4 regions of the Serratia sp. GW822-FHT06E05 genome follow, and region 1 is predicted to be linked to each of the others. Evidence: predicted binding sites of a transcription regulator. Region 1 holds the regulator's gene; each other region holds the start of a gene.
The links. The regulator Fur, encoded in region 1, represses iron uptake genes when iron is present. The targets are predictions, from matches to a motif close to ATAATAATGAGAACNACTATCAA.
Positions count from the first base shown of each region.

Region 2: a site for Fur is predicted at 1,512-1,534, ahead of AC1RKC_RS01060 (TonB-dependent siderophore receptor). Genes of this name have one in related genera too.
Region 3: a site for Fur is predicted at 3,231-3,253, ahead of fepD (Fe(3+)-siderophore ABC transporter permease). Genes of this name have one in related genera too.
Region 4: a site for Fur is predicted at 5,130-5,152, ahead of feoA (ferrous iron transporter A). Genes of this name have one in related genera too.

Region 1 is NZ_JBXALM010000007.1:41,184-49,091, reverse strand. It holds gene AC1RKC_RS16450 (beta-N-acetylhexosaminidase) at 1-1,163, shown strand, start outside; gene fur (ferric iron uptake transcriptional regulator) at 1,505-1,951, opposite strand; gene fldA (flavodoxin FldA) at 2,271-2,810, opposite strand; gene ybfE (LexA regulated protein) at 3,040-3,327, opposite strand; gene ybfF (esterase) at 3,619-4,392, opposite strand; gene seqA (replication initiation negative regulator SeqA) at 4,702-5,241, shown strand; gene pgm (phosphoglucomutase (alpha-D-glucose-1,6-bisphosphate-dependent)) at 5,319-6,962, shown strand; gene AC1RKC_RS16415 (PadR family transcriptional regulator) at 7,150-7,812, shown strand; gene AC1RKC_RS16410 (DUF3861 domain-containing protein) at 7,812-7,908, shown strand, end outside.
Region 2 is NZ_JBXALM010000001.1:229,695-237,602, reverse strand. It holds gene AC1RKC_RS01065 (sensor domain-containing diguanylate cyclase) at 1-1,158, opposite strand, end outside; gene AC1RKC_RS01060 (TonB-dependent siderophore receptor) at 1,654-3,690, shown strand; gene AC1RKC_RS01055 (glycoside hydrolase family 13 protein) at 3,746-5,440, opposite strand; gene AC1RKC_RS01050 (ABC transporter ATP-binding protein) at 5,461-6,576, opposite strand; gene AC1RKC_RS01045 (family 4 glycosyl hydrolase) at 6,641-7,908, opposite strand, start outside.
Region 3 is NZ_JBXALM010000014.1:60,830-68,737, reverse strand. It holds gene AC1RKC_RS23425 (isochorismate synthase) at 1-727, opposite strand, end outside; gene fepB (Fe2+-enterobactin ABC transporter substrate-binding protein) at 926-1,885, shown strand; gene entS (enterobactin transporter EntS) at 1,872-3,140, opposite strand; gene fepD (Fe(3+)-siderophore ABC transporter permease) at 3,275-4,348, shown strand; gene fepG (iron-enterobactin ABC transporter permease) at 4,348-5,373, shown strand; gene AC1RKC_RS23400 (ATP-binding cassette domain-containing protein) at 5,370-6,170, shown strand; gene AC1RKC_RS23395 (enterobactin synthase subunit F) at 6,248-7,908, opposite strand, start outside.
Region 4 is NZ_JBXALM010000011.1:137,412-145,319, forward strand. It holds gene gntX (DNA utilization protein GntX) at 67-750, opposite strand; gene bioH (pimeloyl-ACP methyl ester esterase BioH) at 793-1,569, shown strand; gene AC1RKC_RS21355 (YdgH/BhsA/McbA-like domain containing protein) at 1,830-2,114, shown strand; gene AC1RKC_RS21360 (FeoC-like transcriptional regulator) at 2,152-2,394, opposite strand; gene feoB (Fe(2+) transporter permease subunit FeoB) at 2,394-4,709, opposite strand; gene feoA (ferrous iron transporter A) at 4,781-4,999, opposite strand; gene AC1RKC_RS21375 (Tex family protein) at 5,646-7,908, opposite strand, start outside.

The sequences.
Region 1 (7,908 bases):
AAAGCTATCTCAACCCTTGCCTGGATTCATCCAAACGTTTTGTCGACAAGGTGATCGGCGAGATTGCCCAGATGCATAAAGAGGCCGGGCAGTCGCTGAGTACCTGGCACTTTGGCGGTGACGAGGCGAAAAACATCCGGTTAGGTGCTGGTTATACCGATGTGAACAAGCCGGAAGCCGGCAAAGGCGTCATCGATCAGAGCAAAGAAGACAAGCCATGGGCAAAATCTCAGGTCTGCCAGGCGATGATCAAAGATGGCAAGGTCGCCGATATGGAGCACCAGCCAAGCTACTTCGGAGTAGAAGTCAGCCAATTGGTGAAAGCGCATGGGATCGACAGAATGCAAGCCTGGCAGGATGGCCTGAAAGATGCCAAAAACGCCAAGGCCTTTGCTACCCAGCGTGTCGGGGTTAACTTCTGGGATACGCTGTATTGGGGCGGGTTCGACAGTGCCAATGACTGGGCGAACAAGGGCTACGAACTGATCCTTTCAAACCCGGATTATGTCTACATGGACTTCCCGTATGAGGTGAACCCGGACGAGCGTGGTTACTACTGGGGAACGCGTTTCAGCGATGAACAGAAAATGTTCAGCTTTGCGCCAAACAACCTGCCGCAAAACGCCGAAACCTCGGTTGATCGCGATGGTAATCACTTTACCGCCAAGAGCGACAAGCCCTGGCCGGGGGCTTACGGTATTTCCGCGCAGATGTGGAGCGAAACCCAGCGTACCGACGAGCAAATGGAGTACATGATCTTCCCTCGTTCGCTGTCGGTGGCCGAGCGCGCATGGCACCGGGCAGCGTGGGAGCAGGATTACCGGGCGGGCCGGGAGTATAAAGGCGGCGAAACCCACTTCATCGATACCAAGAAGCTGGACCGCGATTGGCTGCGCTTTGCCAACCTGCTCGGTCAGCGTGAGCTGGCAAAACTGGACAAAGGTGGTGTGAACTATCGGTTGCCGGTGCCAGGCGCCCGAGTGGTGGGAGGCAAGCTGGAAGCCAATATTTCGCTGCCGGGACTGGGCATTGAATATTCCACCGACGGCGGCAAGCAGTGGCAGCGTTACGATGCCAAGGCCAAGCCAAGTGTTAGCGGTGAGGTACTGATCCGTGCAGTCAGCCCGGACGGCAAGCGTTATAGCCGCGCCGAGAAAGTGTAACTCCTGAACAACGGCCCGTCTGTTCGCAGGCGGGCCGTTGTTACTTGACCAGGGCAGCGTCCGGCGTAATCGGACATGAATTCGACTATCGGGTGCGTTTTTTCCGGGATTGCCGGTACCTGTTAATACCGAACCAAGCTCTGTTGCTCATCCGCGTGTCGGCGGGTGGGGGAGTGCTGAGAGTGTAAGTGGGAAGCGAGAGAAGTGCTGTAGAGAAGTGCCGCTGCAATTGTTGTATTTAACGTTGTGAACTTTCCCCGGCCTGTCCGGGGATTTTTTATCCTATTATCGCAGGCACAAAAAAACCGCCGTTAAGGCGGTTCTCAATGCCGGTTAGGACATTATTTTTTGTCGTGCAGGGTGTCGTCTTCGCGGCAGTCACCGGTCTCACAGTGGCCGTACAGGTACAGGCTGTGGTTGGTGAGCTTGATGCCGTGTTGTTTGGCGATATCACGCTGACGCACTTCGATAGACTCATCGCTGAATTCGATCACTTTGCCGCAATCCAGGCAAATCAGGTGATCGTGGTGATGTTGCTGGGTCAATTCGAACACGGACTTGCCGCCTTCGAAGTTGTGACGGGTCACAATGCCGGCATCATCAAATTGGTTCAGTACGCGGTAAACCGTAGCCAGGCCAATTTCTTCGCCCATATCTATCAGTTTTTTGTACAGATCTTCCGCACTGACGTGATGGCATTCCGGATTTTGCAGTACTTCCAGGATTTTGAGTCGCGGAAGCGTGACTTTTAAGCCGGCCTTCTTCAATGCGGTGTTGTTGTCAGTCATGCGGATTCAGTCCTGTTACTATGCTAATCAAGTTGAGGCGTTCTCGCCTTTGGCATCGGTCGGCACAAAGAGTTAATTGCGTCTCATTATAGAACCGGTTGCTCTAAATGGAAACCGCCGGTTGTTAACAAAGCTATAATTGCACAATTGCATGTTATACATGCAACGTCTTGATGAATGGGATAAACCGAAAACTCAGTCTACCTTGATGGTGTGGGAAGTTACAAATCTGTAGCTTCTATTGCAGTAATTTGTACTGCCAATGATGGCCCTGCCGGCACACTATGCACTTTGCAGGGCTTTTGTTCAACCTTTGGCGTTACCCGACGATTTCGGCCAGGCTCAGCTCTTCGACGATTTGTTTTACCCAGCCTTCAACACGTTCGTTGGTCAGCTCAGGTTGGCGATCTTCGTCAATGGCCAGGCCGATGAAATGGCTGTCGTTGGCCAAGCCTTTGGACGCTTCAAAGTGGTAACCCTTGGTTGGCCAGTGGCCTACGATCGCGGCGCCACGCGGTTCAATGATGTCGCGAATGGTACCCATCGCATCACAGAAATACTCTGCGTAGTCTTCCTGATCGCCACAGCCGAACAGCGCAACCAGCTTGCCGTTGAAGTCAATTTCTTCCAGCGTTGGGAAGAAATCGTCCCAGTCGCACTGCGCTTCGCCGTAGTACCAGGTTGGGATACCGAGCAGCAGGATATCGAAAGCTTCCAGATCTTCTTTGCTGCTTTTGGCGATGTCATGAATTTCAGCTACCTCTTTACCAAACTGCTGCTGAAGAATTTTCTGGATCATCTTGGCAATGTTTTCGGTATTGCCAGTGTCGCTGCCAAAGAAAATGCCTACATTAGCCATATCGCGTATAACCTTTAAATTCAATAAATTGCATTCACGATGTTAGCGTTGACTACGATAACACCGATTAAAATGATGCCATGGCAAGAGATTATCTCTTACCGGTAAGTGCGTATCATGCCAGAAATTTACCCCGGGTATTTATCACTTTAATGCGATGCCGGGTGGAATAAAGCGGTGTTGATCGGGCGTCATCCTTAACGCCGCGCCGCATGTGCGGCTGCAATGATCAATGTTCTGGCTGCTCGTCCGCCAGTTGTGCCAGCAGCATTTGCTCAATAAGCTCGCTGCGGCTGATATTACGCTGTTCCGCCAGTTTGTTCAGGGCGTCCACCGCATCCGCATTGATCTTCAGTTCCACACGCCGTAAGCCACGGACTTTATCGCGTCGAAGCTGATTACGCTTATTGATTCTAAGCTGTTCATCTCGGGATAGCGGGTTGGTTTTCGGGCGCCCCGGACGGCGTTCATCTGCGAACAGATCCAGCGTCGTGCGATCCGTTTGTTCTTTTGCCATAGGTAGCGGTACTGCAAGGGAGTTTGCATCAAAAAGCGCTTACACGCTTCCGGACGGTTCGGTTAACACACTTCGGGCCAATAAACCCTAACCCAAATTCACCCCAGCCTGACGTTAGCGAACACGCTCGGCACGGCGGCAAAATTATAGCGCGCCATATTACCCCAGCAGGTAGAGCGACGACAATGCTTAACTGAGCCGAAAACGCGCTAAGCCGTTATCTTTAGCGCGTTTTTTCATCAGATGGTGACTTTGGGAGAGAAACGGCCCATTTGTCGGGCCTGGCGCGACTCAGGCTTCGCCGAGAAAGCGGTGAATGGCGCGCAACACCGCCTCCGGTTTTTCCGCATGAACCCAGTGTCCGGTACCGGCAACGACGTGAGCGCGAGCCTGCGGGAATTGACGGGCAATATCTTCGCGATAGCTGTCCTGCACGTAAGGCGACAGGCCGCCGCGGATAAACAGCGTCGGGTGAGGCCAGGCCGGCACTTCCTGCCAGCCGGTGATGTTCTCGTACTCTTCGATCAGCACCGGCAGATTGAAACGCCATTCGCCCTGGTGGAAGGATTTCAGCAGGAACTGGATCACGCCTTCCTCATTCAGGTAGCCGCGCATCAATTCCGCCGCCTGCTGGCGTTGGGTAATGCCCGCGGCGCTTACCGCCTGCAACGCGACAAAAATTTCGTCGTGGCGGCGCGTTTGATAGTCCACCGGCGCAACGTCAATGATGATCAGCTTCTCCACGCGCTGCGGGGCGATTGCCGTCAGCGCCATGGCCGCTTTGCCGCCCATCGAGTGGCCAATGACAATGACCTTCTCCAACTGCAAATCGTCCAGCAACGTCAGCAGATCCTGCGCCATCTCCGGGTAGGTCATGACCTCAGAACGCGGTGACAGGCCGTGGTTGCGCAGATCGACTTTAACTACGCTGTGCTGCTGGTTCAGGTCGCGCGCCAGCACGCCCAGGTTGTCCAAATTGCCAAACAGCCCGTGGATCAGGATCACCGGCAGTGTATCGGACTCGGTGGCCAGCAGTTGATAATGTAATTTCATGGCGAAGTTCATACTGAGAGAGATTCAGATTAGGTTATCATGATTAAAACACTCGATGAATAAACCCGTCGCCTTTCAAGCGGCAGCGTTGTTCGCTGTACTTGCTGCAACTTAAAATCCATAGGATAAAACGTGGATTTTTCATGATAAGGTGCAGGTTTGGCAGCGCCGGTGTCCGGCGGGCTATAGGTATTAGTCTGCTTTTGCCGCATTGGGGCACATTGTTATGTTCGCCTCTGCGCTTTTAACCATATAATCCCATGGCTTGAATGCCGGATCTGGCTTCAGGTTCTAAGTAGAAAAAAACAGTACTGGATAAAGATGAAAACTATTGAAGTCGACGAAGAGCTCTACCGCTATATTGCCAGCCACACGCAACATATTGGTGAGAGCGCGTCCGATATTTTGCGCCGTATGTTGAAATTTACCGCAGGCCAGCCGTTACGTGCAGCGCCGGCCGCCAGCGCACAGAGCGCAGAACAGGAAAAAATCGTTGCCGCATCGCGCCCGCGCGATCGCGTGCGTGCCGTGCGTGAACTGTTGTTGTCGGATGAGTACGCCGAACAGAGCAAAGCGGTAAACCGTTTTATGCTGGTACTTTCTACCCTGTATACCCTCGATGCGGCCGGCTTTGCCAGCGCCACCGATGCGTTGCATGGCCGTACCCGTACCTATTTTGCCGGCGATCAGCAAACCCTGTTGGCGAACGGAACGCACACCAAGCCAAAGCACGTTCCGGGCACGCCTTACTGGGTGATCACCAATACCAATACCGGTCGCAAACGCAGCATGGTTGAACACATCATGCAGGCTATGCAGTTCCCGACGGAACTGACTGAAAAAGTTTGCGGCACTATCTAATTTAGCGAACAGCCCGTCATGGTGGCCGTGAGCGACATATTGCCAGGCCGCAGGACAGGGATTAGGGAGATATGTCGATGGCGAATAACCCACGTGCCGGGCAGCCGGCTCAGCAAAGCGATTTGATCAACGTAGCCCAGCTGACGTCGCAGTACTATGTACTGCAACCGGAAGCGGGCAACGCCGCACACGCGGTCAAGTTCGGGACTTCAGGCCATCGCGGCAGTGCGCTGCGCCACAGCTTTAACGAAGCCCACATTCTCGCTATCGCGCAGGCGATTGCCGAAGTGCGTCATCAGCAGGGTGTGACCGGTCCATGCTATGTGGGCAAAGACACCCATGCGCTGTCGGAGCCTGCCTTCATTTCAGTGCTGGAAGTGCTGAGCGCCAACGGCGTTGATGTGATCGTGCAGGAAAATAACGGCTTCACGCCAACGCCTGCGGTCTCCCATGCCATCCTGTGCCACAACCGTAACGGTGGGGCATTGGCCGACGGCATCGTGATCACCCCGTCCCACAATCCGCCTGAAGATGGCGGCATCAAATATAACCCGACCAACGGCGGCCCGGCGGACACCAATCTGACCTCGGTGATTGAAAAGCGCGCCAATGAATTGCTGTCTCTGCAGCTGAAAGGCGTTCAGCGTCAATCGCTGGATAAGGCCTGGGCCAGCGGCCGTGTGCATGCACAGGACCTGGTGCAGCCATATGTTGAAGGGCTGGTGGACGTGGTTGATATGCCTGCGATTCAGCGTGCCGGCCTGAAGCTGGGCGTCGATCCACTCGGCGGTTCCGGCATCGCCTACTGGCAGCGTATCGCCGAGCATTACAAGCTGGATCTGACGCTGGTGAACGATGCTATCGATCAGACCTTCCGCTTTATGCACCTGGACCACGACGGTGTGATCCGTATGGACTGCTCTTCAGAACCGGCGATGGGTGGCCTGCTGGCGCTGCGCGACAAGTTCGACCTGGCGTTTGCCAACGATCCGGATTACGACCGCCACGGCATAGTTACGCCTGCGGGGCTGATGAACCCGAACCATTATCTGGCGGTTGCCATCAACTATCTGTTCCAGCATCGTCCACAGTGGAGTGCTAACGTAGCGGTAGGCAAGACGCTGGTTTCCAGCGCGATGATTGACCGCGTGGTAGCTGATTTGGGCCGCAAGCTGGTGGAAGTGCCGGTGGGCTTCAAATGGTTCGTTGATGGCCTGCATGACGGTAGGCTGGGCTTTGGCGGCGAAGAGAGCGCAGGGGCTTCGTTCCTGCGTTTCAATGCTACCCCGTGGTCTACTGATAAAGACGGTATCATCATGTGCCTGTTGGCGGCGGAAATCACCGCAGTGACCGGCGAAAATCCGCAGCATCACTACGAAGACCTGGCCAAGCGTTTTGGTGCCCCGAGCTACAACCGCATTCAGGCACCGGCAACTTCTGCGCAGAAAGCGGCGTTGTCCAAGTTGTCACCGGAAATGGTCAAGGCCGATACTCTGGCGGGTGATCCTATTACCGCACGTTTGACGGCGGCACCGGGCAACGGCGCATCGATTGGTGGCCTGAAAGTGATGACCGACAACGGCTGGTTCGCGGCACGTCCTTCTGGTACCGAAGAAGCCTACAAGATTTACTGTGAGAGCTTCCTCGGTGCTGAGCACCGTGAAAAGATCGAGCACGAAGCGGTAGAAATCGTCAGCGAAGTGCTGGCTTCTGCCAAGTAAGGCCTCTCTCCCTTGAAAAAAAGCGCTGTAAAAACAGCGCTTTTTTTATGTCTGCAATTTAGATATATCTTTTTCATTCTTCCCCTCTTGCGCATTTAGATATATCGATCTAGATTAGATATATCGAAGTGACTTAGATATATCTAAATCACCTCGTCAACTGATTATCCAATGCGAGGTACAGACTATGTTTCACCGTTTAGATTTACACCGTCGTCACGGCTGCCGCCATGACAGCGAAGAAGAGCACGAACATCACCATCGTCGTCGTGGCGGTCGCCATCATTTTGGCGACGACCATGGTGAAGAGCATGGCCGGGGAGGGCGCGGCGGTCGTGGCGGCCGTCACCGCATGTTTGAACACGGCGATCTGCGGCTGGTGCTGCTGGCGCTGGTGGCGCGTAAACCGAGCCACGGTTACGAACTGATCAAGGCGATCGACGAGGCGTCTTCCGGTCTCTATGTGCCAAGCCCAGGGGTGATTTACCCGACCCTGACGCTGCTGGAAGAGCAGGATTTCCTCGAGCCGATCACCAGCGGCAACGGCCGTAAAAGCTATCAGATCACCGAGCTGGGCCAGAGTGAATTACAAAAACACCAGGCCGTCGTCGATGTGATCCTGGCCCGTTTGGCCGGTGCCGGTCGCGGCCACCATCATCATGGCAATCTGGCGGAAGGCATCTCCGACGCCATGAACCGCCTGCGCAGTTTGTTGCGTGGCAATGTGATGCGCGCCGATCTTTCGCCACAGCAGGTCGAACGCATCAATGCGGCGCTGCTCACCGCGGTGGCGGCAATTGAAAGTGAAATGAACATTGCTCCAACAGATACAGATAAGGAAAACAACTGATGCCTGGCCACCGTTTCCGCATTACCGTTGAAGCCCTGAGCGATCGCCAAGGCGAGCCCGTTGAGAAAACGCCACTGAGTTTTGAGGTGGAAAACC
Region 2 (7,908 bases), on a different contig from region 1:
ACCCATGCGACCAAACAGATCCTGATCGCGCAGATCAGCGGTAATGGCTCGCGTGAAGGACAGCAGCGCCGCGTCACCGCCGGCGTGGCCAAAACGATCGTTGATCGACTTAAAGTAGTCGATATCCAGCATCATGATGCAGACGTGTTCCCCTTTCTGGCTGACCAGCTTGGTACCGCGCTGCATAAACGCGCTGCGGGTTAATACGTGGGTCAATGCATCGTGATTCGCCACATGTTCCAGCCTGCGCAACAATGCATTGCGGGCATAGTTCATGCTGGCAACGGCGATCGGGCCCAACGCCAACAAAGCCACGCCAAGCCGCATCGACACCGTATTCTGCAACAGCTTCATGTCGAGATTGGTCGCAATCAGCCCCATGTCGATGGCGAAATGGCACCACAATACATAGGCCAGCACCGCGATCATGGTGCTGAACAAGGAGAAGGTCATTGCCAGCCACAACAGGATCGGCATCGGGAAAATCACCGCACCGGGGCCGCCGATCAGGACGCTGCAAATGCACGCCACCAGCAGCAGGATTAACACCGCCATTTTTCTACAGATGCTGTACCACTGGCTGCGGCGGAACACCGCCTGGTTAAGGCTATGCAGGTAGCCTTTCCAGTCGGTGGGGAAAGTCAGGATAAACGGCATCAGGGTAATGTAATGGGTAAACTCCGAAGACAGCCACAGCGCCATGGCGGGCAGGAATTGGCGGTCGAAAAGCAGCACCGAAGCCCCGGCACCGACTAACCCCGTGGCGGTCGCGCTCGTCAGGCAGATGGCGAACAGAAAAATGCTGGACGAGGTGCGTTCCAGCGTTCTGACCTGCGGCGACAAACGCATAAACAGGAAAAACCCGACCGCGACACCGGTAATGTTGGCGCCATTGAGCAATGCGGCTTTCACGACCGTGCTGCCGGTGATCAGATCCGCCGCCATATAGCCCAGAATCGCCATCAGCCAACCCCAGGGGCTGGCTAGCGCCGGATAACGCACCAGCAGCGCCAGCAGCACCGCATTGGCCGGCCAAAACGAGGACAACAGCCCGGAGGGCCGGCTCACAATGCCAAACAGGCACAGGCCGAACACCAGCAGGAATACGATTAATGCGTGCTGTAATTTTGTGGCACCAGGTAACTCAGTGGTGTGCATCTTGCTTCCAGAAGCTTGCAAAAAATACGAAAAATCCTGTCTGCATGACGGCGTCCAACCCGCTGGCCAGCATGCCTGACGTCGCACGCAAAATGTGCTGTCAGACAGATATTATTGCCAGTTTTCACCGGACTGGCATCAGCTAATTGAAAATTTAAAAATATTATTATGTTTCAAGCTGTCACCTCTGCGGCAGCCTGAAGAGCAAGGGAGCGGATATCGTTATCTTGGCGATTAATCTTCAGATAAAAACACCGCCGACCAAATCCAACACGGAACAATGTGGTCAAATTCCCCCACCAGTGCGCGCTTGATAAACATTCACTACACAAATCCTACATATGCAAATTATAATAATAATGATAATCGTTTTTATTTATTAATTTGATATGGAATGGTATGCATCAGGTAGAAAACCCACGTCCGACTAAAACAAAAAAGCATCCGGCGCTTCGTACACTTCCCCTCCTCGTCACCGTTTTACCGGGGCTGGCCATGACCACCGTCTGGGCCGAAGATGACACGCTTACCGTGACCACGCGCTCACTTCCCACTGAGGGTTACAATGCCGACACGGCCTCAACGGGGAGTAAAACAGCCACTCCGCTCAGTGACGTGCCGCAGTCCGTCAGCGTCGTCACGCCTGAGATCATTAACGACTTTCAGGTTAAAAGCGTCAATGATGCGATGAAATTCGTCAGCGGCGTGACTCAAGGTAATACCCTGGGCGGCACGGAGGACGGCTTTGTCAAACGCGGCTTTGGCGTCAACTCTGACGGCTCGGTATTTGTCGACGGTGTCCGCAGCAATCAGGGGTTGAGCATGGATGCCACCACCGATCGCGTTGAGGTGTTGAAAGGCTCTGCCTCTTTGCTGTACGGAATTCTCAATCCCGGCGGCATCATTAATCTAATCAGCAAAAAACCGCAATACGACTGGAATACCCGCATCAGCGGTGCCACCAGCAGCTTTGGTGGCGGCAGTGGTACCCTCGACGTCACCGGCCCTTTGGGAAACGGTTTTGCTTTCCGTTTTATCGCCGAGCGTCAGCATCAGGATTACTGGCGCAATTTTGGCACCAATGAACATACGCTGTTAGCCCCCTCACTCAGTTGGTATGGTGATAAAGCGACCTTCAACATAGCCTACAGTGAGTATAAGTACGATATTCCTTACGATCGCGGCACTGCCTTTATCAATGGCACGCCGGTCGATGTCCCCTATAACCGCAGGCTGGACGACTATGCCAACCACGCCTGGGGCAAAAACAAACGCCTCAATACTCATTATGAGTACGCGCTGGACAGTACCTGGACCACCCGTTTTAACTATGCCTGGATGCAGCGACGCTATGACAGCAACGAAGTGCGCGCCACCGCCATCAACACTACAACCGGTGTGGTTTCACGCCGGGCGGATGCCAACCGCGGCTTCAACCATCAAACCTCTTACTATTCCTGGGACGTAAACGGGTCGCCGGTGGTATTGAGCATGCAGCATGACCTGCTGGTTGGCGTTGACTATGAAAAAAATGAAACGTACAAGGCCTACTCTTACCGCGGCAAGGTGTCGAATACCTTTAATATGTACGATCCGGTCTACGGCGAAACGCCGATAACCAACAGCAGCACTTACAATGATGCGTTAAGTAATCTGCGCAGCCGCTTATATAGCCGCTCGGTCTACGCCAAAGACAGCATTCATTTAACTGACCAGTGGATTGCCGTCCTGGGCGCACGCTACCAGTCGTACTACCAGAACAACAGCAACGGATTCCAAAACCCGCAAAACACACTGAATGACAAAGGCAACAAATTCCTGCCGCAGGCTGGCGTGGTATATAAGTTGACGCCGGGCGTTTCTCTGTACGCCAACTACAGTCAGTCCTTTACCCCCTCGACGGCGGTGGATGACAACGGTAACGTCGCGACGCCTGAAACCGGCACGACCTATGAAATGGGCGGCAAATGGCAAATCACTCCGGCGGTGGATGCCACGCTGGCGCTGTACCGTATAGATGAAGAAAACATGTCGATCTTCATCAACGGCGTGACCCGCAGCATTCCTAAGGCTCGCTCCACCGGCATTGAGCTGGAACTCAACGGTGAAGTGGCCCACGATTGGGATCTTACGGCCAATTACAGTTACGACAAAACCCAGATTGTCGAAGACAACCTCAATCCGGATAACGTCGGTAACCGGTTGGTCAACGCCCCAACCAATATGGGTAGCCTGTACCTCAGCCATCGCATCACTGTGCCGTTAGTGCCTGGTGATGTGCGCCTTGGTGGCGGCGGACGCTATGTCGGACGCCGCGCCGGCGATCCGGAAAACAGTTTTACCATGCCAGCATATACCGTGGCGGATGCGTTTATTGCCTGGGACAGCAAACTGGTGGGTAAACACACCCAGATTAAGCTGAACGTCAAAAACCTGTTCAACCGTGAATATTATGAGTCCAGTGCAGGGAACCTGCGTGTGATCGAGGGCGAACCCCGTAGCCTGAGTTTGCAGGCGACGGTAGATTTCTGATCCTGTCTCCTCGGATGCAGCCAGCTGCATCCGAGGAGAGCGAACACGGCCGGGATTAAATACAGCTGAGATTTTTTTGCCGCTGATAGACTCGAGTTTCATATGGGCGCAGCCTTTGCAGCTCACCGCTGTCCTGATAATTCCCTAATGCCAGCTGCCATTCACCCAGCGCTAATACCCGTGAATTTATCCGTTGCGCCTCGTTGCTCAAATTACAAAGCACCAACCTCCGCTGCGTACCCAGGGTGCGGCTATAAGCGTAAATATGCGGATGTTCCGCCAGTTGTAACTGATAGCGACCTTCGATCCACACTGGATCCTGCTTGCGCAGACGGATTAGCGCCCGATAGAAATTCAGTACCGAATCGGCTTCTTCGCGCTGACGCGCCACGTTGATCTGCGGATAGTTGGCATTGACCGCAAACCAGGGCGCGGCTGAGCTGAAACCGGCGTTGACGCTGTCGTCCCACTGCATTGGCGTGCGCGAGTTATCGCGTCCGCTGCGGCCCAGAAACGCCAGGATCTGCGCCTCGTCCATGCCCTGCTCGCGCAGCTTGGCAAAACGGTTTCTGGCGGCAATATCGTTAAAATCGGCCAGGCTATCGAAGCGGGTGTTGGCCATCCCCAGCTCCTGCCCCTGGTAGATAAACGGTGTTCCCTGCATCAGGAAATACATCGCGGCGATGGCAGTGGCACTTTCGCGCCAATACTGCTTATCGTCGCCCCATTTCGACACCACGCGCGGGATATCGTGGTTTTCAACATACAGAGCATTCCACCCCTTGCCCTCCAGCAGCGTCTGCCAGCGGGTAAAGATGTCTTTCAGGCCCAGCACGTTTGCTCCGGCATGCGGCGAATGCTGGTGGTTGTTTTCCCACAGCTTGACGTGCTCGAACTGGAAAATCATGTTCAAGCGGCCGTGCTGCTCGCCTACCCAGTCTTCACCCTGCTCCGCCGAAGCCCCGTTCATTTCGCCCACCGTCATGATGTCATAGCGATTAAACACCTGTTCGCACAGGTCATCGACATACTCCAGCAGGCCCTCATAGTTCAGATGCCGCTCGAAAGACGGCACGTAACGCAACCCAAGCGGATTGGGCATGTCGGTCAGCCCCGGCTGCTTTTTCATATGGCAGATGGCGTCGATGCGGAAACCGTCAATGCCCTTATCCAGCCACCAGCGCATCATGTCGTACAGCGCCGCACGCACCTGCGGGTTTTCCCAGTTCAGGTCCGGTTGACGCTCCGAGAACAGATGAAGGAAGTATTGCTCGCTGCCGGGGTCATATTTCCAGGCCGAGCCGTTGAAAATGCTCTCCCAGTTGTTGGGTTCCGCGCCATTTTTACCGTCACGCCAGATATACCAATCGCGTTTGGCGCTGGCTTGAGATGATCGGGACTCAATAAACCACGGATGTTCGTCAGACGTGTGGTTAACCACCAGATCGAGTATCAGCCGCATTCCCCGGGCGTGTACTTCGGCCAGCAGGCGGTCAAAGTCGTCCATGGTGCCAAATTCGGTCATTATGGCCTGATAATCACTGATATCGTAGCCATTGTCGTCGTTCGGCGAGCGGTACATCGGACAGATCCAAATCACGTCGATACCCAGCCACTGCAAGTAATCCAACTTGGCCGTAATGCCATTCAGGTCACCTATACCGTCACCGTTGGAGTCCATAAAGCTGCGCGGGTAGATTTGATACACCACCGCCTGCTTCCACCACTGTACTGTCTGCCCACCGCTCATGGCTGTGCTTCCTTAATAAATTAATGCGCCTGCGCCGAGGTCAAAATGCGCTGAAACGCCCGACCTTGACGGTCAAACAGATAACAACACTCTACCGGCAGCCGCACGCCGACGGTATCGCCGGCCTGGATGCTGGAGCGCTCGGGATTGCGCAGCACCCAGGGTTCACCGGCGTTGCCGTTGTCCAGATAGAGGTAGGTTTCATTCCCCATGTGTTCGACAAACATCACCTCGCCCTGAAACTCGCACTCAGCGCGTTCGCCCCCCCGAATATGCTCCGGGCGGATACCGACGTTGACGCTCTGGCCTTCCGCCTCGGGAGGCGTGGCGATCGGCAGTATCAGCGCCTTGCCGTTGTCCAGCTCGACCACGCTTTGCTGCTCACCGGCACGCCGGAGTATCGCCGGGATCAGGTTCATCTTCGGTGAACCGATAAACTGCGCGACAAATTCATTGGCCGGTTGGTCATAGAGTTCCAGCGGCGTGCCGACCTGCTCGACATGGCCTTGGTTCAGCACCACGATGCGATCCGCCAAGGTCATGGCTTCAACCTGATCGTGGGTAACATAAATGATGGTCGACCCCAGCCGCTTATGCAGCGACGTCACTTCCATACGCATTTGCACCCGCAGTGACGCATCGAGGTTGGACAGCGGTTCGTCGAATAAAAACAGCTTAGGCTCGCGCACGATGGCCCGACCAATCGCCACCCGTTGCCGCTGCCCGCCCGAAAGATCCTTCGGGCGGCGTTCCAATAGCGGCTCGAGCTGCAAAATGCGTGCGCTCTCGCGCACCCGGCTGTCGATTTCAGCCGCGGAATGGCCCGCCAGCTCCAGTGCAAACGCCATGTTTTTATAGACGCTCATATGCGGATAGAGCGCGTAAGACTGGAACACCATGCCAATACCGCGTTCAGCCGGGGTATCGTCGTTAACGTAGTTGCCATCGATATACATGCCGCCGCTGCTGATCTCCTCCAGCCCGGCGATCATCCGCAACAGGGTTGATTTACCGCAGCCGGAAGGCCCGACGATCACCACAAATTCCCCACTGTTGATGTGCAGATCCAGCGATTTAATCACCTCTGCGTTAGCGCCATAGCGTTTTTGCAGTTTTTCAAGCGTAAGTTGCGCCATATTCCCCCCGTTCTCACCCCAGTTGGCAGTCAGCGGGGCGCCAATGTGCGCCCCGCTATCCGGCTTATTTCAGATAATCAAGCCACGGGCTCTGGCGAGAGATCATCACGTCGACCAGCTCAGGGATCGCACGGCATTTGTCGTTGACCGAATCCACCAGCAGCGCCTGGATCACCAGATCGCGCGAGCCTTCAATCACCGCATCGGCGGTTAAATCGTGAATGGCGATCTGGTTGCTGAGCAGCCCGCCGATACCGGCCGGCATATCCACTTTAATACCGTGCACGCCTTTGCGATCGATAATCGCCGGCACCTCCACCGCAATAAAGTCCGGCAGCTGTTTGATAAAGCCCAGGTTCGGTATATTGACCGCCGACTCCTCATAGCCGGAATCGGTCAGGATCCCTTCCATGATCGGCACCACGCGCTCTTTCAGCTTCAATTCGATTTTCGGCTGCACGTGCCCCAGGTAATTGCGATAGAAGGTATAAAAATCGAGAATGCCCCGATGATCGCTGACCTCGCTGGCCCAGCGGATGTACTCGCCAAAGTGGCTGTCGCCGGTGATTGGCAGGTGGTGGAATTTCTCCAGAATCTCCTTGAACAGGGTGCGGTCAGCCCAGGGATAAGCGCTGTCTTTGCCGCCCAACGCATCACGCTCAGTGCTGCCTTCGGTCTGCACCAGTTTACCGTGGGTGCGGGTATACGCCAGGATATCGCTGTAGCCCGGCAGGCGGGAGAAATAGTCCGGTGCCTTGGCGCGCACGTCGCCATAGGCATCCTTGCCGCTGTCTTTGTAACTGGCCTCCAACAACACGCTGAAGTGGTTAAGCCCAGCGGCGCGCAGGTTTAGATTCTCGAACGACGTGCCGAGCATTTCCGGTAAATAGCGCTCAAGTGAGGCGATTTCATGACACATGCCGACAAAATTGAGCTGCGGGAAGCGACGATGCACGGTGGTGCAAATGCGGCTCATCGGGTTGGAATAGTTAAATATCCAGGCGTTGGGACAGATGTCGGCAACGTCGGCACAAATGTCGAGGATCGGCGGAATAATCCGCAGCGAGTGGAACAGCCCGCCAGGCCCACCGTTTTCTCCGTATACCTGCTGGATGCCGTATTGCTGCGGGATCTGCCAGTCGAGATCCCACAGTGCGAAACGGTCACCCACTTCGATGGAGATAATCACGAACTCCGCCCCTTTCAGCGCAGTTTTACGATCGGTAGTGGCGCTGACGGTAAACGGCAGATCTTCAGCAGCCAGAAAGTCCCGGGCGGTTTTCTCGGTCACTGCCAGTGCAGACGGGTTGATGTCGTGCAGCACAATCTCGC
Region 3 (7,908 bases), on a different contig from region 1:
AAACCAACAGCTGTTGGCTGACTTCACGATCCCGCTGCGGGTCGGCGTCACGACGGGCGGAGCCTGCCAGCGGGTTGGAATAAAATTGTGCGCCGGATTTACGCAGTAGCAGTTCAGGGCTCGCGCCCAGCAATGCTCCCTGTTCCAACGGCACATGGAAATGGAAGCCATGCGGGTTTTGCGCGATGATACGCGCCATCAATGCCTGACTGTCTACCGGTTCGCGTGTTTCAATCTCCAGCAGGCGTGACAGCACCACTTTATCCAGTTGGTCACCACGGGTTGCTTCCACCGCATCTGCCACCATCTGCATGAAAGGCTGTTGTGCCGGCACTTCATTTTGGCTGATAATTTCCGGCAGGGCTTCCTGTGGTGAGGTTACGCCAGCCAAAAAGGCATCGCGCTCAAACCACTGGGTGTGCTGGGGAATAAAAAGCGCAGAGGGTTGATGAGTATCGAACGGGATCGCGCCGCACAGAACCGGGTTTTTCACCCCCGCCAGTTTGGCTTCGGCAAAAGCATGCCGTACCGCCTGCTGGAACTCGCCGTTAAGCTGATCCCCGCCCTGGGCCGGCAGCGTGATTTTAGCGAAGCAGCCCTGGGTGCTCAGGCTACGGAAAGGAGAGGTAAAGAAAAAGCCGGAGGTCGGCGACACGCCTGCTACGGACGACTCGCTCTCCTTGCTGTGCGGCTTCTTCTGCCCGGTACCCTTTACTGTCACGCTCATCGGTTCTCCCTTTCGTATCATGAACAATAACCCGTATAATAATGATTATCATTTGTATTGAATCGCGTTAAATTACCCTCGTGAATATGCTATGTCAATAAATGTAAACAGTTCTTCTATTCATTATCGTGCTATAAAACCAGCAGTTTTAATTATATAAATGATAAGTATTACTATTTAAATTCTAAGGAATGCTTTATGAAGAAGAACCTGTTCTTCGGCTTCGCACTGTTTGGCATGTTAGCCATGGGTGCAGCCCATGCCACAGAGGCCTGTTGGCCGCGTAAAATCGAAACCTCTCACGGCGTAGTGACCCTGCAGCAGCCCCCTACCCGCATCGTTTCCACCAGCGTAACCGTCACCGGCACCCTGCTGGCGATTGATGCGCCAGTGATCGCCAGCGGCGCCACCACGCCCGGCAGCCGTCTGGCGGACTCACAAGGTTTTTTCCACCAATGGAGCGCTATCGCAACGCAGCGCGGCGTAAAGCGCCTATACATTGGTGAACCCAACGCAGAAGCCATTGCCGGTGAAGCGCCTGACCTGATCATCATCTCCGCTACCGGCGCCGACTCCGCCGTACGCCTGTACGATCAGCTGTCCGCCATTGCCCCGGTGCTGGTGGTCAATTACGACGACAAAAGCTGGCAGGCGCTGGCGATAGAGCTGGGCCAGGCCACCGGGCACGAAGCCAAGGCGCAAAAAATCGTTGATGATTTCGATAGCCGCGAAAAGTCGCTCAAACAGCGTATGACGCTGCCGGAACAACCGACCTCCGCTCTGGTCTTCAGCGCCGACGGCAAGTCAGCCAACCTGTGGACCGCCGAATCTTCCCAGGGGCAAATGCTCAAGCAGCTGGGTTTCACCCTGGCGGTTCCGTCTGACAAGTTGAACAACAGCCGCAGCATGGGTATGCGTAAGGACATCATTCAGCTCGCCGGGGAAAACCTGGCGGAAGGGCTGAACGGCCAGACGCTGATGCTGTTTGCCAACAACGAAAGCGATGCGCAGCGGCTGATGGCCAATCCTTTCCTCGCTCACCTGCCGGCGGTGCAGCATAAGCGGGTTTATGCGCTGGGCAATGACACCTTCCGACTGGACTACTACAGCGCCAGCAACCTGCTGACGCTGTTGGAAAAACAGTTTATTTCTCAGTAGATCCCGCGGCGGGCTGGAGATCGCTTTCCTGCCCGCCAAGGCTCACCTGACGCAGACCTTTCATCGCGAACGCCAGTACCACACCCAGTACCGCCACGCCAAAACCGAAGCTGGTTGAAGTCATGGCCGGCAACATAAACGCCCCCATCGCCCCCAGCAGCAGGGCACCCAATGCGTCCCCCACCACGTTTTGCGCCGTCCACAGGCCATTAATGCGCCCCAGGAAAGCATCCGGCGTCAGGTTCTGAATCAGCCCGTACTGCAGTAATGAGTTCAATGCGCTCAGGTAGCCAAACACCACCAGGAAGAACAGTGCCAGACCGTACCAGGGCATCAGGCCGAACAGGCCGATAGCGACAAACGCGCCAATCGCCGTCATCAGCATCATCCAGCCCGGCCGCGCCACGTGCGCCACCCGGCCACTGGTAAAGGCGCCAATTGCCGCGCCCAGCGGCACGGCGGAATACATAAAGCCCAGCTGCGCCGCACTGACCTGCCACATGCCGGACATCGCCGGGTACAGCACTCGCACCGCGCTGGCCATGGTCAGCAACGCGCCGATCAGCGCCACCATGCCAATCACCCGGTTACGAAACAGGAAGCCAAATCCCCCGGCCAGTGCGCGCAGCGGATGCTCACGCGGCTGAGGGGGTGGCAACAACTGTGGCAGCTGCAATAAAGGGATCAACGTCAGCAAGGTGCCGAAGGCCGCCAAAGCGTAGTTCCAGGTCACGCCGGCGTTGGCAATCACCAACCCGCCGATCGCCGGGGAAAGAATGGAGCCAAAACGCACCGTCAGCATGCTGATGGCACCGGCCTGAACGATATTTTCACGCCCAACCAGCGCAGGCGTCGCCGCCAGCAACGCCGTCACGCCTACCGCCCCGAAGAACCCGTCCCAAACCGCCAGCAGATAAATCAGCGTTAATGACGGCGCAGGTAAAGCGGCGTTTAAACAAAGACCGATAAACCCAATACCACAGGTGGAACGAGCGAAGAGGATCAGACGGCGGCGCTCGTAGCGGTCAGCCAGTACGCCCCCCATCAGCAAACCGGCAAACATGCCGCTGCCGGCCAGCGTCACGGACAACCCGACCAGCAACGTCGACCCGGTCAGGGCCTGGATCTGCACCGGGATGGCAATGGCCATCAGCCCGAGCGCCAGAATGGAAATAAAACGCGCGCAGAACACAGCGCGAAAGGCGCTATTGGTCTTAAGCAGGCCAAAATCAAGCAAAATAGAGGGCTTACTCATTAGCTTTCTCACCACAACTAAAGAAAAGGGGCAGCGTCTGTGCTGCAATAGCGAAGGGACTCATGGTACCATAGATGAAAACAATCAATAATGATAATAAATATCATTCATATTCAATAAAATAATGGATTGTTATGTTACGGATTACACGCAATTGCACACCGTCCATTCCGCTGTCCAGGGACCGTCTTACGGGTGGCACTCCCCGCTCATTTCGTCGCAAGCTGCTTGGCTTGCTGATTGCCGTTTGCGCCCTGTTGGTCGTCATGCTGCTCAGCCTGTCGCTCGGTGCCAAATCTATCCCCTTCGACACGGTTATCCAGGCGCTCAACGGCCAATGTAGCGGCGCCGACTGCACCATCATTACCAACGCCAGGCTGCCGCGCACGCTGATCGGCGTGCTCGCGGGTATCGCCCTTGGCCTGTCCGGCGTGCTGATGCAAACCCTCACCCGCAATCCGCTGGCCGACCCCGGCATTCTCGGCGTTAACGCCGGCGCGGGGTTTGCCGTGGTATTGGGCATCACTTTCTTTGGTGCCGCCCACGTCGGCGAATATCTGTGGTTCGCCTTTGCCGGCGCAATGTTTGCCGCCCTGCTGGTGGCGCTGATCGGCGCATTGGGTGGCAGCAGCCTGAACCCGGTTCGCCTGACGCTGGCCGGCGTTGCGCTGGCGGCGGTGCTGGAAGGCATGACCTCCGGCATTTCCCTGTTGAACCCGCTGGTCTTCGATCAGCTGCGTTTTTGGCAGGCCGGTTCGCTGGATATTCAAAATATGCAGGTGGTGCGCACCGTTGCCCTGCCGATCCTGCTGGGCACAGCAATCACGCTGTGGATGAGCAAATCGCTGAACAGCCTGAGTATGGGCAATGAGTTAGCCACCGCGCTGGGCACCGGTATCGTCCGCACCCAGTTGCTGGGGTTGCTGGCGATCACATTGCTGTGCGGTGGCGCCACCGCCGCCGTTGGTCCGATAGCCTTTGTCGGGCTGATGATGCCGCACATTGCCCGGCGACTGGCCGGCTCCGAGTTGCACTGGATGCTGCCGTGGACCTTGGTATTGACCCCTATCCTGCTGCTGAGCGCCGATCTGATCGGCCGCTTCCTGGTCGCCGGTGAACTGCGCGTTTCCATCGTCACCGCGCTTATTGGCGCACCGCTGCTGATTATGCTGGTTCGTCAACGCCATATGTTCAGGAGGCAGCGCTAATGTCGATGTCCGCAGCCCGTCTGATGGCCAACCACAAAATGCGCGCCTTGTCGCGCCCGGCGCTAACCGCGCTGCTGCTGTTGCTTGCCGCTCTGGCACTGGCGATTTATGCCCTGGGTTCCGGCGCTCTGTCGCTCAGCGCTCTGCAGGTGATCGATGCCTTACGCGGTGAAGGCCCGGCCAACCTGTCGGTGATCGTTACCCAGTGGCGTTTGCCTCGCGTGATAATGGCGCTGTTGTTAGGTGCCGCGCTCGGTATCAGCGGCGCCATCTTCCAATCGCTGCTGCGTAACCCGCTCGGCAGCCCGGACGTCATCGGTTTTAATACCGGCGCTTACAGCGGCGTACTGGTGGCAATAGTGCTGTTTAACGGCGGCATTCTCGGCATCACCTCCGGGGCACTGGCCGGTGGCTTGCTGACCGCCGCGCTGATTTATCTGCTGGCATGGCGCAACGGCGTCGAGTCATTCCGTTTGATTATCGTCGGTATTGCCGTTCGCGCCCTGCTGGTGGCCGGCAATACCTGGCTGATCATCAGCGCTTCGCTGGAGTCCGCCATGACCGCCGGACTGTGGAGCGCCGGTTCGCTCAACGGCGTGACCTGGGCGAAAAGTTTGCCGGTGCTGGCGGTGATTGCGCTGTGCTGCCTGTTGCTGTTGATGCTGGCCCGCCGCATGCGGCTGCTGGAGATGGGCGATGACACCGCCTGCGCACTCGGTGTGCCGGTGGAGCGCTCACGCGTGCTGCTGTTATTGGTCGGCGTTACCCTGACTGCCGCCGCCACCGCCGTCGCCGGGCCGATCTCCTTTATTGCGTTGGTGGCCCCCCAGATTGCGCGACGCCTGTGCGCCAACCGCAGCGTCCTGTTGCTGACAGCCCTGACGGGTGCCCTGTTGCTGCTGCTCGCCGATGTCGCGGCGCAACGCCTGTTTATGCCTTATCAGTTGCCGGTCGGGGTATTGACCGTCAGCCTGGGCGGCATTTATCTGATTTGGCTATTAATCCGTGAGTCACGAAAAAAATGAATGCTGAACTCTTACAGCCCGCGCCGTTACGCGCCGAAAACCTGACGCTCGGCTATGACAAAAAAATCGTCGCGCGCGACCTTTCCGTTTCTATTCCGCACGGTGAACTGACGGTCATTATCGGGCCGAATGCCTGCGGAAAATCGACCTTGCTGCGCACTCTTAGCCGCCTGATGCAGCCGCAGGCCGGTGCCATCTGGCTCAACGGCAAACACATTAGCGACTATGCCACCAAAGAGGTGGCTCGCCAGTTGGGGCTGTTGCCACAAAGCTCGACCGCGCCGGGTGACATTACCGTGTTTGATCTGGTGGCACGCGGTCGCTATCCGCATCAGCGCCTGTTCAGCCGCTGGCGTGAAGAAGACCAGCAGGCGGTCGAACAGGCCATGCGCTCCACCGGCGTGTTTGAACTGGCTGAACAGCCGGTTGATACGCTTTCCGGCGGACAGCGTCAGCGGGTCTGGATTGCCATGGTATTGGCGCAGCAAACGCCGTTGCTGCTGTTGGATGAGCCGACCACCTGGCTGGATATCAGCCATCAGATCGACTTGCTGGAACTGATGCGCCAGTTAAACCGTGAAAATGGCCATACGCTGGTGGTGGTGCTGCACGATCTCAACCATGCCTGCCGTTACGCTACGCATCTGATTGCCATGCGCGACGGTAAAGTGGTGGCCGAGGGGGCACCGAAGGATATTGTGACGCCGGAATTGATCGAAAAGGTCTACGGTCTGCGCTGCATGATCATTGACGATCCCGTCTCGCACACGCCGTTGGTGGTACCGCTGGGTAAGTAATCGAGATTGTAGGGGCCCAGCATGCTGGGCCCGCGTTAATCGGGACGAATGTATTCGTCCCCTACCATCACTGGGTATTATAAAGCGCGAAGTATGCGGTTCAACAACGGTCCTAATACCTTGAACGACGTTGGTGAAACGATATCCACGTGCGCGCAGTCCAGTTCATGAACCTGTAGCGCGTCCACATATTGCGACCAGGTCTGCTGAACATCCATCCCCTCCTGCAACGTCTGGCGCGCGACAAACAGCGTCGCCTGTCCTTTGAAGTTCGCCGTATGGGTGGCTGAAAGCAGACGAACCGAATCGGCATAGTTGGCTTCGATATTATCGAACATGGCTACGCGGGTTTCGCCCAATGCCGGATCCAGCGCATCTTCAGACACCGCCAGGAACTGCTGACGTTCGCGCTGAACTTCTTTCAACACGTTGTCATCCAACATCACGTCCCAGTTTTGCGTTTCCGGCGGATAGGTATCCAGCAGCCCAAGGAAAGCCACTTCTTCACCCTTTGCCTGTAAGCGCGCGGCAATGCCTTGTGCCAGAGTGCCGCCCAGCGAGTAACCGATAAAGTGATACGGGCCGTGCGGTTGCACTTGCAACACCGTCTCCAGATGCGCGTCGCATACCTGGTCCATATTTTCGCTCAGCGCCAACGGGCCATCCGGCCGTGGTGACTGAATACCCACCAGCGACCAGTGCTGATCGATATAGCGCGGCAACACGCTGAACTGCCATGAGAAGCCGGATGCCGGATGCAGGCAGAACAGCGTTGGTCCTTCGGTGGTGCGCAGCGGCAGAACGCGGTCAAAACCGGTTTTGTCAGCTTCTTCCTGGGTGCGTTCTTCGGCCAACAGCTGCGCCAGCTGTTCCACGCGGGAAGCCACCATCACCTGGCCTACCGACACCGCCTTGCCCAGTTCACGCCGCAGCTCCGCCGCCAAACGCATCGCCAACAGCGAGTGCCCGCCGAGGGCAAAGAAGTCATCGTCGGCAAACACGGTTTCGCGTTGCAGCAGGCGGGCGAACACCGCAGCGATCGCCGTCTCCAGCCCCGCTTGCGGCTCACGCCCTGCGGCGCGGGCAGCGCCCTGCGGTTGCGGCAACGCTTTACGATCCAGCTTGCCATTGGCACTCAGCGGCAGAGTATCCATCTCGACCAGCGCCACCGGCACCATATGCGGCGGCAGGCGATCGGCCAACGCTGCGCGGAGCGCGTCAAGATCAAGGCGCACACCGGGCTGCGCCACCAGATAGCCCACCAGTTGACGAGCATCGCCGCCGCCAGGATCGGTTGGCGTATTTTCCAGCACCAGCGCGTGAGTCACCGCCTGTTTAATCCCCGGCAGCGACAGCAAAGCATGGTCGATTTCACTCAACTCAATACGTTGCCCACGTATTTTTAACTGATCGTCACTGCGGCCAAGGTATTCCACCTCGCCTCCCGGCAGCCAACGGGCGACGTCACCCGTGCGATACATCCGCCCGCCATCGCCGTCAGGATCGGCCACAAAGCGGCTGGCGGTCAGTTCCGGTCGTCCCAGATAGCCGTGCGCCAGTTGCACACCGGTAAGGTACAAATCACCGGCGACGCCCGGCGGCACTGGCCGCAGGCGCGTATCGAGGATGCGTAAACCGGTGTTCCAAACCGGTAAACCAATCGGCACATTGGCGCCAGTGACGGCTGCCAAGGCTTCGCCCCAGGCCGGATGCCAGCTGACGTCCACCGCCGCTTCGG
Region 4 (7,908 bases), on a different contig from region 1:
GCATTAGCTCGTTAGTTCAAATAGTTGACTTTAATACTAGGTTATAATACGCCCATTGCCCTGGTACTACAACGTGCGGCAAACGCACCAGATTTGGATCGATGCGGCACCCTGCTGCTGCAACAACTTGGCGATTTCCATGACCGTACTGCCGGTTGTCACCACATCGTCCAGCAGCGCGACGTGTCGGCCCGCCATGGCTTCATGGCAACGAAACGCACCACGCAAATTGCGCCGCCGCGCGCGGGCCGATAGCCGTTGCTGCGGAGCCGTTTTACGCACCCGGCTCAGGGCGGCGGGGCGGTAATCGCACCCTAACCAGTGGGCCAGCGGCCGCGCCAGCAGATCGCTCTGATTATAGCCGCGCCGCCAGCAACGTTTTGCCTGTAAGGGTACCGCTAAAATGATATCGGGTCTGTTCAGATATTGCTCTCGATGCGCCTGTTGCCAGTTCAGCAGGATTAGCCGCGCCAGCAGCGGGGCCAGTTCCGGCGTGTGCTGAAACTTGAACTTTTTTATCAACTGGCGCAGCGGCGCGGCGTAGTCATTGACGAACACCAGCGCCTGCCAGGGTGGCGGCTGTTGCAGGCAGCGGCCACAGGGCAATCTGGCATCGCCGGCGGGCAGGCCGCAGCGCGGGCAGCACAAAGGTTTGGCGGGCATGTGACGCAGGCAGTAGCTGCAGATACCCTGACCATAAAGACGCAGCGACTGTCGGCATAGCCAACAGCGGCTCTGGATTGATAGCATAACCGTCCTCCCTGACGGATGAGAATGAAAGGACAATAACGGATGAGTGCGTTGTACTGGCAAACAATAGGTGAAGGCGATCGCGATCTTGTGCTGCTCCACGGCTGGGGGCTGAATGCCGAAGTGTGGCATTGCATGATTGAGCGACTGACGCCGCATTTCCGCCTGCATCTGGTCGACCTGCCGGGCTATGGCCGTAGCCAGGGGTTTGGCCCTATGTCACTCGAACAGATGGCGGAAACCGTGATGGCCGCGGCACCGGCGCAGGCCTGGTGGCTGGGCTGGTCGCTGGGCGGGCTGGTGGCCAGCCAGATTGCGCTGTTGCAGCCGCAACGGGTGAGCGGGTTGATCACCGTGGCTTCATCACCCTGTTTTGCCGCTCAGGATGACTGGCCGGGGATCCGCTCGGAGGTGTTGAGCGGTTTCCAGCATCAGCTGGGGCAGGATTTTCAGCGTACCGTAGAGCGTTTTCTGGCATTGCAGACGCTGGGAACGGAAAGCGCGCGGCAAGATGCCCGCCTGCTGAAATCGGTGGTGCTTAACCAACCGATGCCAAGCGTTGAGGTATTAAACGGTGGGCTGGAAATACTGCGAACGGCCGATTTGCGCCAGCCACTGGCCAAGCTGCCGTTGCCGCTGTTGCGAGTTTACGGTTATCTGGACGGTTTGGTGCCGCGTAAGGTGGCAGAACTGCTTGATGCCAAGTGGCCAAACTCGCCATCAATCATCATTGCAAAAGCAGCTCATGCACCATTCATTTCCCACCCTGATGAATTTGCAGAAATTATTGGCACTTTTGTGGCAGAAAATGGGATCTGACCCAAAATCGCACAATAAAGCGCTAAAAAAAGAGCCGCTTAGTGGATAAAAAATAAACCTGTTCAATACTTAGGTGGGTAACTGCGTTGGCTGCACAATGAAAAAACGCGTGCGTATTTTCATTCGGCGTTTCGTCTCTGGGAAAACGGTCTCGTCAGGGAAAGCAACGAGGTCCGAAGATGTCACGGCAGCCAGTGTTATCGCGCATTTACTCTGGACGGCTTTCATAACAAATAAATTATCCCTTGAGAGGTATGGTAATGAAATCTTTGAAAATGATTGTTGCAGCGTTAGTTGTGGGTTCCGTGTCTTTCAGCACCCTGGCGGCAACCTTGCTGACCAAGGAAGATCTGGATAAGAATCCGGGTAAATATGAGAAGATCGGTACGGTAACTACCACCGCACAAACCACATCGCCGATGGATGCAAAAGAAGAACTGTCCAAACTGGCTGATGAAAAAGGCGGACAATATTACGTGATCCTGGCAGGCCGTGAGCACGGCAAGTTCAGTGCTATCGCCGAAGTGTACAAAGACAAGCAATAATCAAGAAGGGGGCGCGCCTCGTGCCGCGCCCCACCTCTCAGTGTTTTAACCGATATATCACCGTACTGCTGCACGCTTTGCCTTCCGGACAGCTTTTGCAGCTGCCGCTCAGGCAGGCGCTGTTATCCTGCTCGATACGCTCCACTTTCCCCATTGCGACCAAACGCTCCAGCATTGCCTGCACCAGCGGCAGCGGAGCCGCCAACTGACGGCTGAGCTGAAGCGCCTGTATGCTACCGTGCAGCGCCAATGCGTCGCGGATCTGCAGCAGGCCGGCCATTAGTGGCAGTTGCCCTTGGCGCCCTGACAGCAGGCTGCCGGGGTGGCGTTGCTCAGGCGTACCGTGACCCGACTACGTGCCCGGCGCAGGCCGAACAGAATCAGCAGATTGAACAACACCACAATGGCGATCGCCGCCAGACTGTACTGCGGATGCTGGCTGAAGGTGGCAATCTGATAAAACAGCGTGGCCAGCGAGTAGGCGACGTTCAGCCCCCAGAGAATGGAGAAGGTCATCCAGCCGCGGCTGGATTCGCGGGCGATGGCCCCCATCACCGAGACGCAAGGGACGTACAGCAACACAAAGATCAGGTAGCTGTAGGCGGAAACCCCTGAGCCGAATTTGCTGCTCATAACGCCCATTGAGCCGACGTCCATTTCCCCATCGCCCTTGCTGGCCTCAATCGGGTTGGACAGTACGCTCAGGCTGAAGGTGTCTTTCAGCCCTTGCCAGGTGGTGTCCAATGCGCCACCCAGTTCATCCAGCAGGTTAAAGTTGACGGCATCAAATTCGGTGCTGTTGATATGTTCGGCGGTGTACAGGGTATTTAGCGTACCGACCACCACTTCTTTCGCCATGGCCCCGGTCACCAGGCCGACGGTAGCCTGCCAGTTGTCACTGTGCACGCCCATCGGTTTCAGCAGCGGCGTCAATACTTTGGACACCGACGCCAGCGCCGAGTCATTAATGTTATCTACCGGCTTGCCGCTGAACGAAAAGCTGTTCAGGCCGCCAATAAAGATGCTGGCAACTACAATCACCTTACCGGCACGCAGCACAAAGCCTTTCAGGCGCTGCCAGGTTTGCAGCAGCAGGCTTTTCAGGTGTGGCACGTGGTAAACCGGCAGCTCCATCACGAAGGGGGAAGCTTCACCGCGCATGATGGTGTACTTCAATACCAGACCGGTGAGGATTGCCACCACAATACCCAGCATATACAAAGAGAACACCACGCCTGCGCCGTCCTGGCCAAAGAAAGCAGCGGCAAACACGGCGAAGATCGCCAGCCGAGCCCCGCAGGACATGAAGGGCGCCATCATGATGGTAATCAGGCGTTCGCGCTGCGCATCCAGCGTACGTGCGCCCATGATCGAAGGCACGTTACAGCCGAAGCCGACGATCAGCGGCACGAAGGACTTGCCGGGCAACCCGAGCGCCTGCATCAGGCGGTCCATCACGAATGCCGCACGCGCCATATAGCCGGAGTCTTCGAGGAACGACAGGAACAGGTACATCATGCCAATTTGCGGCACCAGCGGCAGCACGGTGTTGATACCACCACCGACCCCCTGCGCCAGGAAAATGGTCAACCATTCAGGGAAGTGCAGGGTATAGCCCAGCCATTGAATACCCTGAATAAAGATTGCCGCCGACCCGATATCGAAGATCGGCTGCAGTGCGCCGCCGAGGTTGATGGCTAGCAGGAACATCAAATACATCACCAGCAGGAAGATGGGCACCCCTAACCAGCGGTTGAGGATCACTTTATCCAGCGCTTCGGTCAGACGGTTCGGCATGGCCTGTTGTGAATTGCTCACGGCATCGCACAGGGTGGCGATTGACTGATAACGCGCATCGGCAATCACCAGTGCAGGATCTTCCTGCTGTTGCCGCTGCAGCGCCTGTTTGGCCGCCGGCAGCAGGGCCGCCGCAGGGCCGGCAAGCTGGTGGCTGTAGATATCGCCTTCCAGCATCTGCAGCGCCAGCCAGCGACGTTGTTCGCTTGGCAGGGTCTGCGGCATGGCGTCGCTCAGCGTGGTCATTTCCTTGAGCAGCAGCGGCGGGTAGTTCACCAGCGCTTTTAATTCGTTGAACTGATGGTTGTCGATCATCTGCTTCAGCACGCCAATGCCGTCGGCTTTGGTGGATACCATCGGCACCACCGGACAGCCGAGACGCGCCGACAGTGCCGCGATATCGATATTAATTTTTTGGCTTTTGGCGATATCCAACATATTCAGCGCGACAATGCAGGGGATGCCCAGCTCCAGCAGTTGCAGCGTCAGGTATAGATTACGTTCCAGATTGGAAGCATCGACCACGTTGATCAGCAGATCGGCGTCGCCGCTCAGAATGTAGTGGCAGGCAATTTGTTCGTCGAGTGAGGTTTGCTCCGAGATGGTGGTCAGGGAGTAGGTGCCGGGCAGATCGACCAGTTTGACCTGTGATTGCGGCGTGGTGAACAGGCCTTCTTTGCGTTCTACCGTCACGCCCGCCCAGTTACCGACCCGCTGGCGTGCCCCGGTCAGCTGGTTGAACAGCGTAGTTTTACCGGAGTTGGGGTTGCCTATTAAGCCAATAGTGAGTTTTTTCATAATTTAGCGTGATATCAGTCAATGGAAGTTGGGCCAGGCAAGATGCATGGCCAAAGCAAGGCGGCTCAGGACTAGCCGTCGAGCAGGATCAGGGCCAGATCTTTCCTGCGCAGCACCAGGCTGACGCGGCGGGTTTTTATTTCTATGGGATCACCCAATGGTGCGACGCGTACCACTTCAAAAGACGAGCCCGGCAGCATGCCGAGGGATAAAAGTTTTTGGCGATAAGCCGGGCCGATTTCATTGGCGAAGCCGGCGATCTTATAAGACCGTTTAGGCAGAAGATGCATGTAACCTTCTCTAAGCCCAGGCTATTGGGCTGGTGATGATAAAAGAACGTTCCAATGGCAGTCCCGAGATAAAAACCACGAGCTGCCGACGCTTTCAATCCATGAGGCAATGCAGTGAACACGCAAAATAATAATAGTGAGAATAATTATCGTATTCAATACAAAAAATAGGGGTATTGGTAACCAAAGGTTGTGGCGATCACATTTAGAGAATGCAATTGCCTGACAGCGCTATTTTTATCACCCAGCCTGGTGGGGTGCAAATGCGAATGGTGAGTTAAATCAGTTACGTATTTGTAGTGAATTTTTCCGGTTTGAAAAAAGTAGTGACAGATTCGACAGCTTTGATTCGGTGACGTCAATATCGGTATTTATTAGGCAACATATTGCCGGCTGAATACGAGCGCTAAGCATTTGTGTTTCGCTGAGAAATACCGGAATGAGAATTTAATGTTAATAGAGATGTTAATAAATGGCTATTTAGCGTGGCTTTCAGGCTTAAAACCGGAATTATCAGGGCTGTCGGCGGCAGCGAATAAAAATGCGGGTTTATTGAGGCGGGTCAAAAAATGATGAGGGTATTTAGCGGAAAAGGGAGGGGTTAACCCCCTCCCTGTGCCTCATGCGTTTTCTGCTGGCCGCCTGACTACGACTTTCTGCCAAAGGCCGCCGCCAGTGCGTCACCCATGGCGCTGTTGCCTGCCGAGGTGTTAGCGCCACGCGGTTTGGACTTATTGGCCTGCGGTCGCGAGGTGTTGTCCTTGGCCGGTGCTGAATTGCCACCGCGCCGTGGGGAACCTTCACCCGGTTGCTCGTCCAGACGCATGCTCAATGCAATGCGTTTACGTTGCAGGTCCACTTCCATCACCTTCACTTTGACGATGTCACCGGCTTTCACCACGGTGTGCGGATCTTCGACAAACTTGTCCGCCAGCGAGGAGATATGCACCAACCCATCCTGATGCACGCCGATATCAACAAAGGCACCGAAGTTGGTGACGTTGGTGACCGAACCTTCCAGGATCATTCCCGGCTGCAGGTCGTTGAGGGTTTCCACCCCTTCGGCAAAGGTTGCGGTTTTGAATTCCGGACGCGGATCGCGGCCCGGCTTCTCCAGCTCCTTCAGGATGTCGGTCACCGTCGGCACACCGAACTTCTCGTCGGTAAAGTCGCTGGCCTTCAGGCTGCGCACCGCCGCCGGGTTGCCCATCAGATCCTGCAGAGCCTGATGAGTTGCGGCCAGAATGCGTTCGACCACCGGGTAGGTTTCCGGGTGAACGGTCGAGGCGTCCAGTGGGTTGTCGCCGTGGTTGATACGCAAGAAGCCGGCGCACTGTTCAAAGGCTTTCGGCCCCAAGCGACTGACTTTCAGCAGCTGTTCGCGGTTGCTGAAGCGGCCGTTTTCGTCACGCCAGGTGACAATATTCTGCGCCATCATGCGCGTCAGGCCGGCTACGCGGGTTAGCAGCGGCACCGAGGCGGTATTCAGATCCACACCGACGGCGTTCACGCAGTCTTCGACCACGGAATCGAGCTTTTTCGCCAGTTGGCTTTGGCTGACGTCATGCTGATACTGGCCGACGCCGATGGATTTCGGATCGATTTTGACCAGCTCGGCCAGCGGATCCTGCAGACGACGTGCGATGGATACCGCACCGCGCAGCGAGACGTCGAGGTTAGGGAATTCCAGCGCCGCCAGTTCGGAAGCGGAGTACACCGAAGCGCCGGCTTCGCTGACGATCACCTTTTGTGCTTTGACTTCGCTGAACTGCTGTTGCAGGTCGAGGTAAAAACGTTCGGTCTCGCGCGATGCGGTGCCGTTGCCGATGGCGACCAGCTCCACTTTATGCTTGATGCACAGGGCGGCGACGATGGCGGCGGCTTTAGCGGCCTGACCGGTGTGCGGGTACACGGTGTCGGTGGCGACCAGCTTGCCGGTAGCATCGACTACCGCCACTTTGACCCCGGTACGCAGGCCCGGATCCAGCCCCATGGTGGCGCGCATACCGGCCGGTGCCGCCATCAGCAGGTCATGCATGTTACGGGCAAAGACGTTGATCGCTTCGTCTTCCGCGCGTTCGCGTACCGTGCTCATCAGCTCGGTTTCCAGATGCAGCAGCACCTTGATACGCCAGGTCCAGTTGACCACCGCTTTGCGCCAGGCGTCCGCCGGAGCATCATTCAGGCGCAGATCCAGGTGGCTGATGATGATCTGCTCCGCCTGGCTTTCGCGTGGGGCTTCTTCAAACTGCGGATCGGCATTCAGCGCCAGCTGCAGTACGCCTTCGTTACGGCCGCGGAACATGGCCAGCGCACGGTGCGATGGCACCTGGGCAATGGGTTCATGATGATCGAAATAGTCGCGGAACTTGGCCCCGGCTTCTTCCTTGCCTTCCACCACTTTGGACACCAGGTGCGCATGTTTCCACAGGTAGTTACGGACCTTGGCCAGTAATGCGGCGTCTTCGGCGAAGCGCTCCATCAGGATATAACGCGCGCCGTCGAGGGCGGCTTTTACGTCCGCTACGCCCTTGTCTGCATTAACGTAACCTTCGGCCAACTGTTCAGGTTGCTGCTGAGGATCCTGCCACAGCGTGTCCGCCAGAGGCTCCAGACCGGCTTCAATCGCGATCTGGCCGCGGGTGCGGCGCTTCGGTTTGTAAGGCAGGTAGAGGTCTTCGAGTTCGGTTTTGCTTTGCGTGGCGGTGATCGCCGTCGCCAGCTGTTCGGTCAGTTTGCCCTGCTCGTCGATCGATTTAAGGATGGTCTGACGGCGGTCTTCCAGTTCACGCAGATAACCCAGGCGGGTTTCCAGCTGGCGCAGTTGGGTATCGTCCAGACCCCCGGTGACTTCCTTACGATAGCGTGCAATAAAGGGCACGGTATTACCTTCATCCAGCAGACGGATG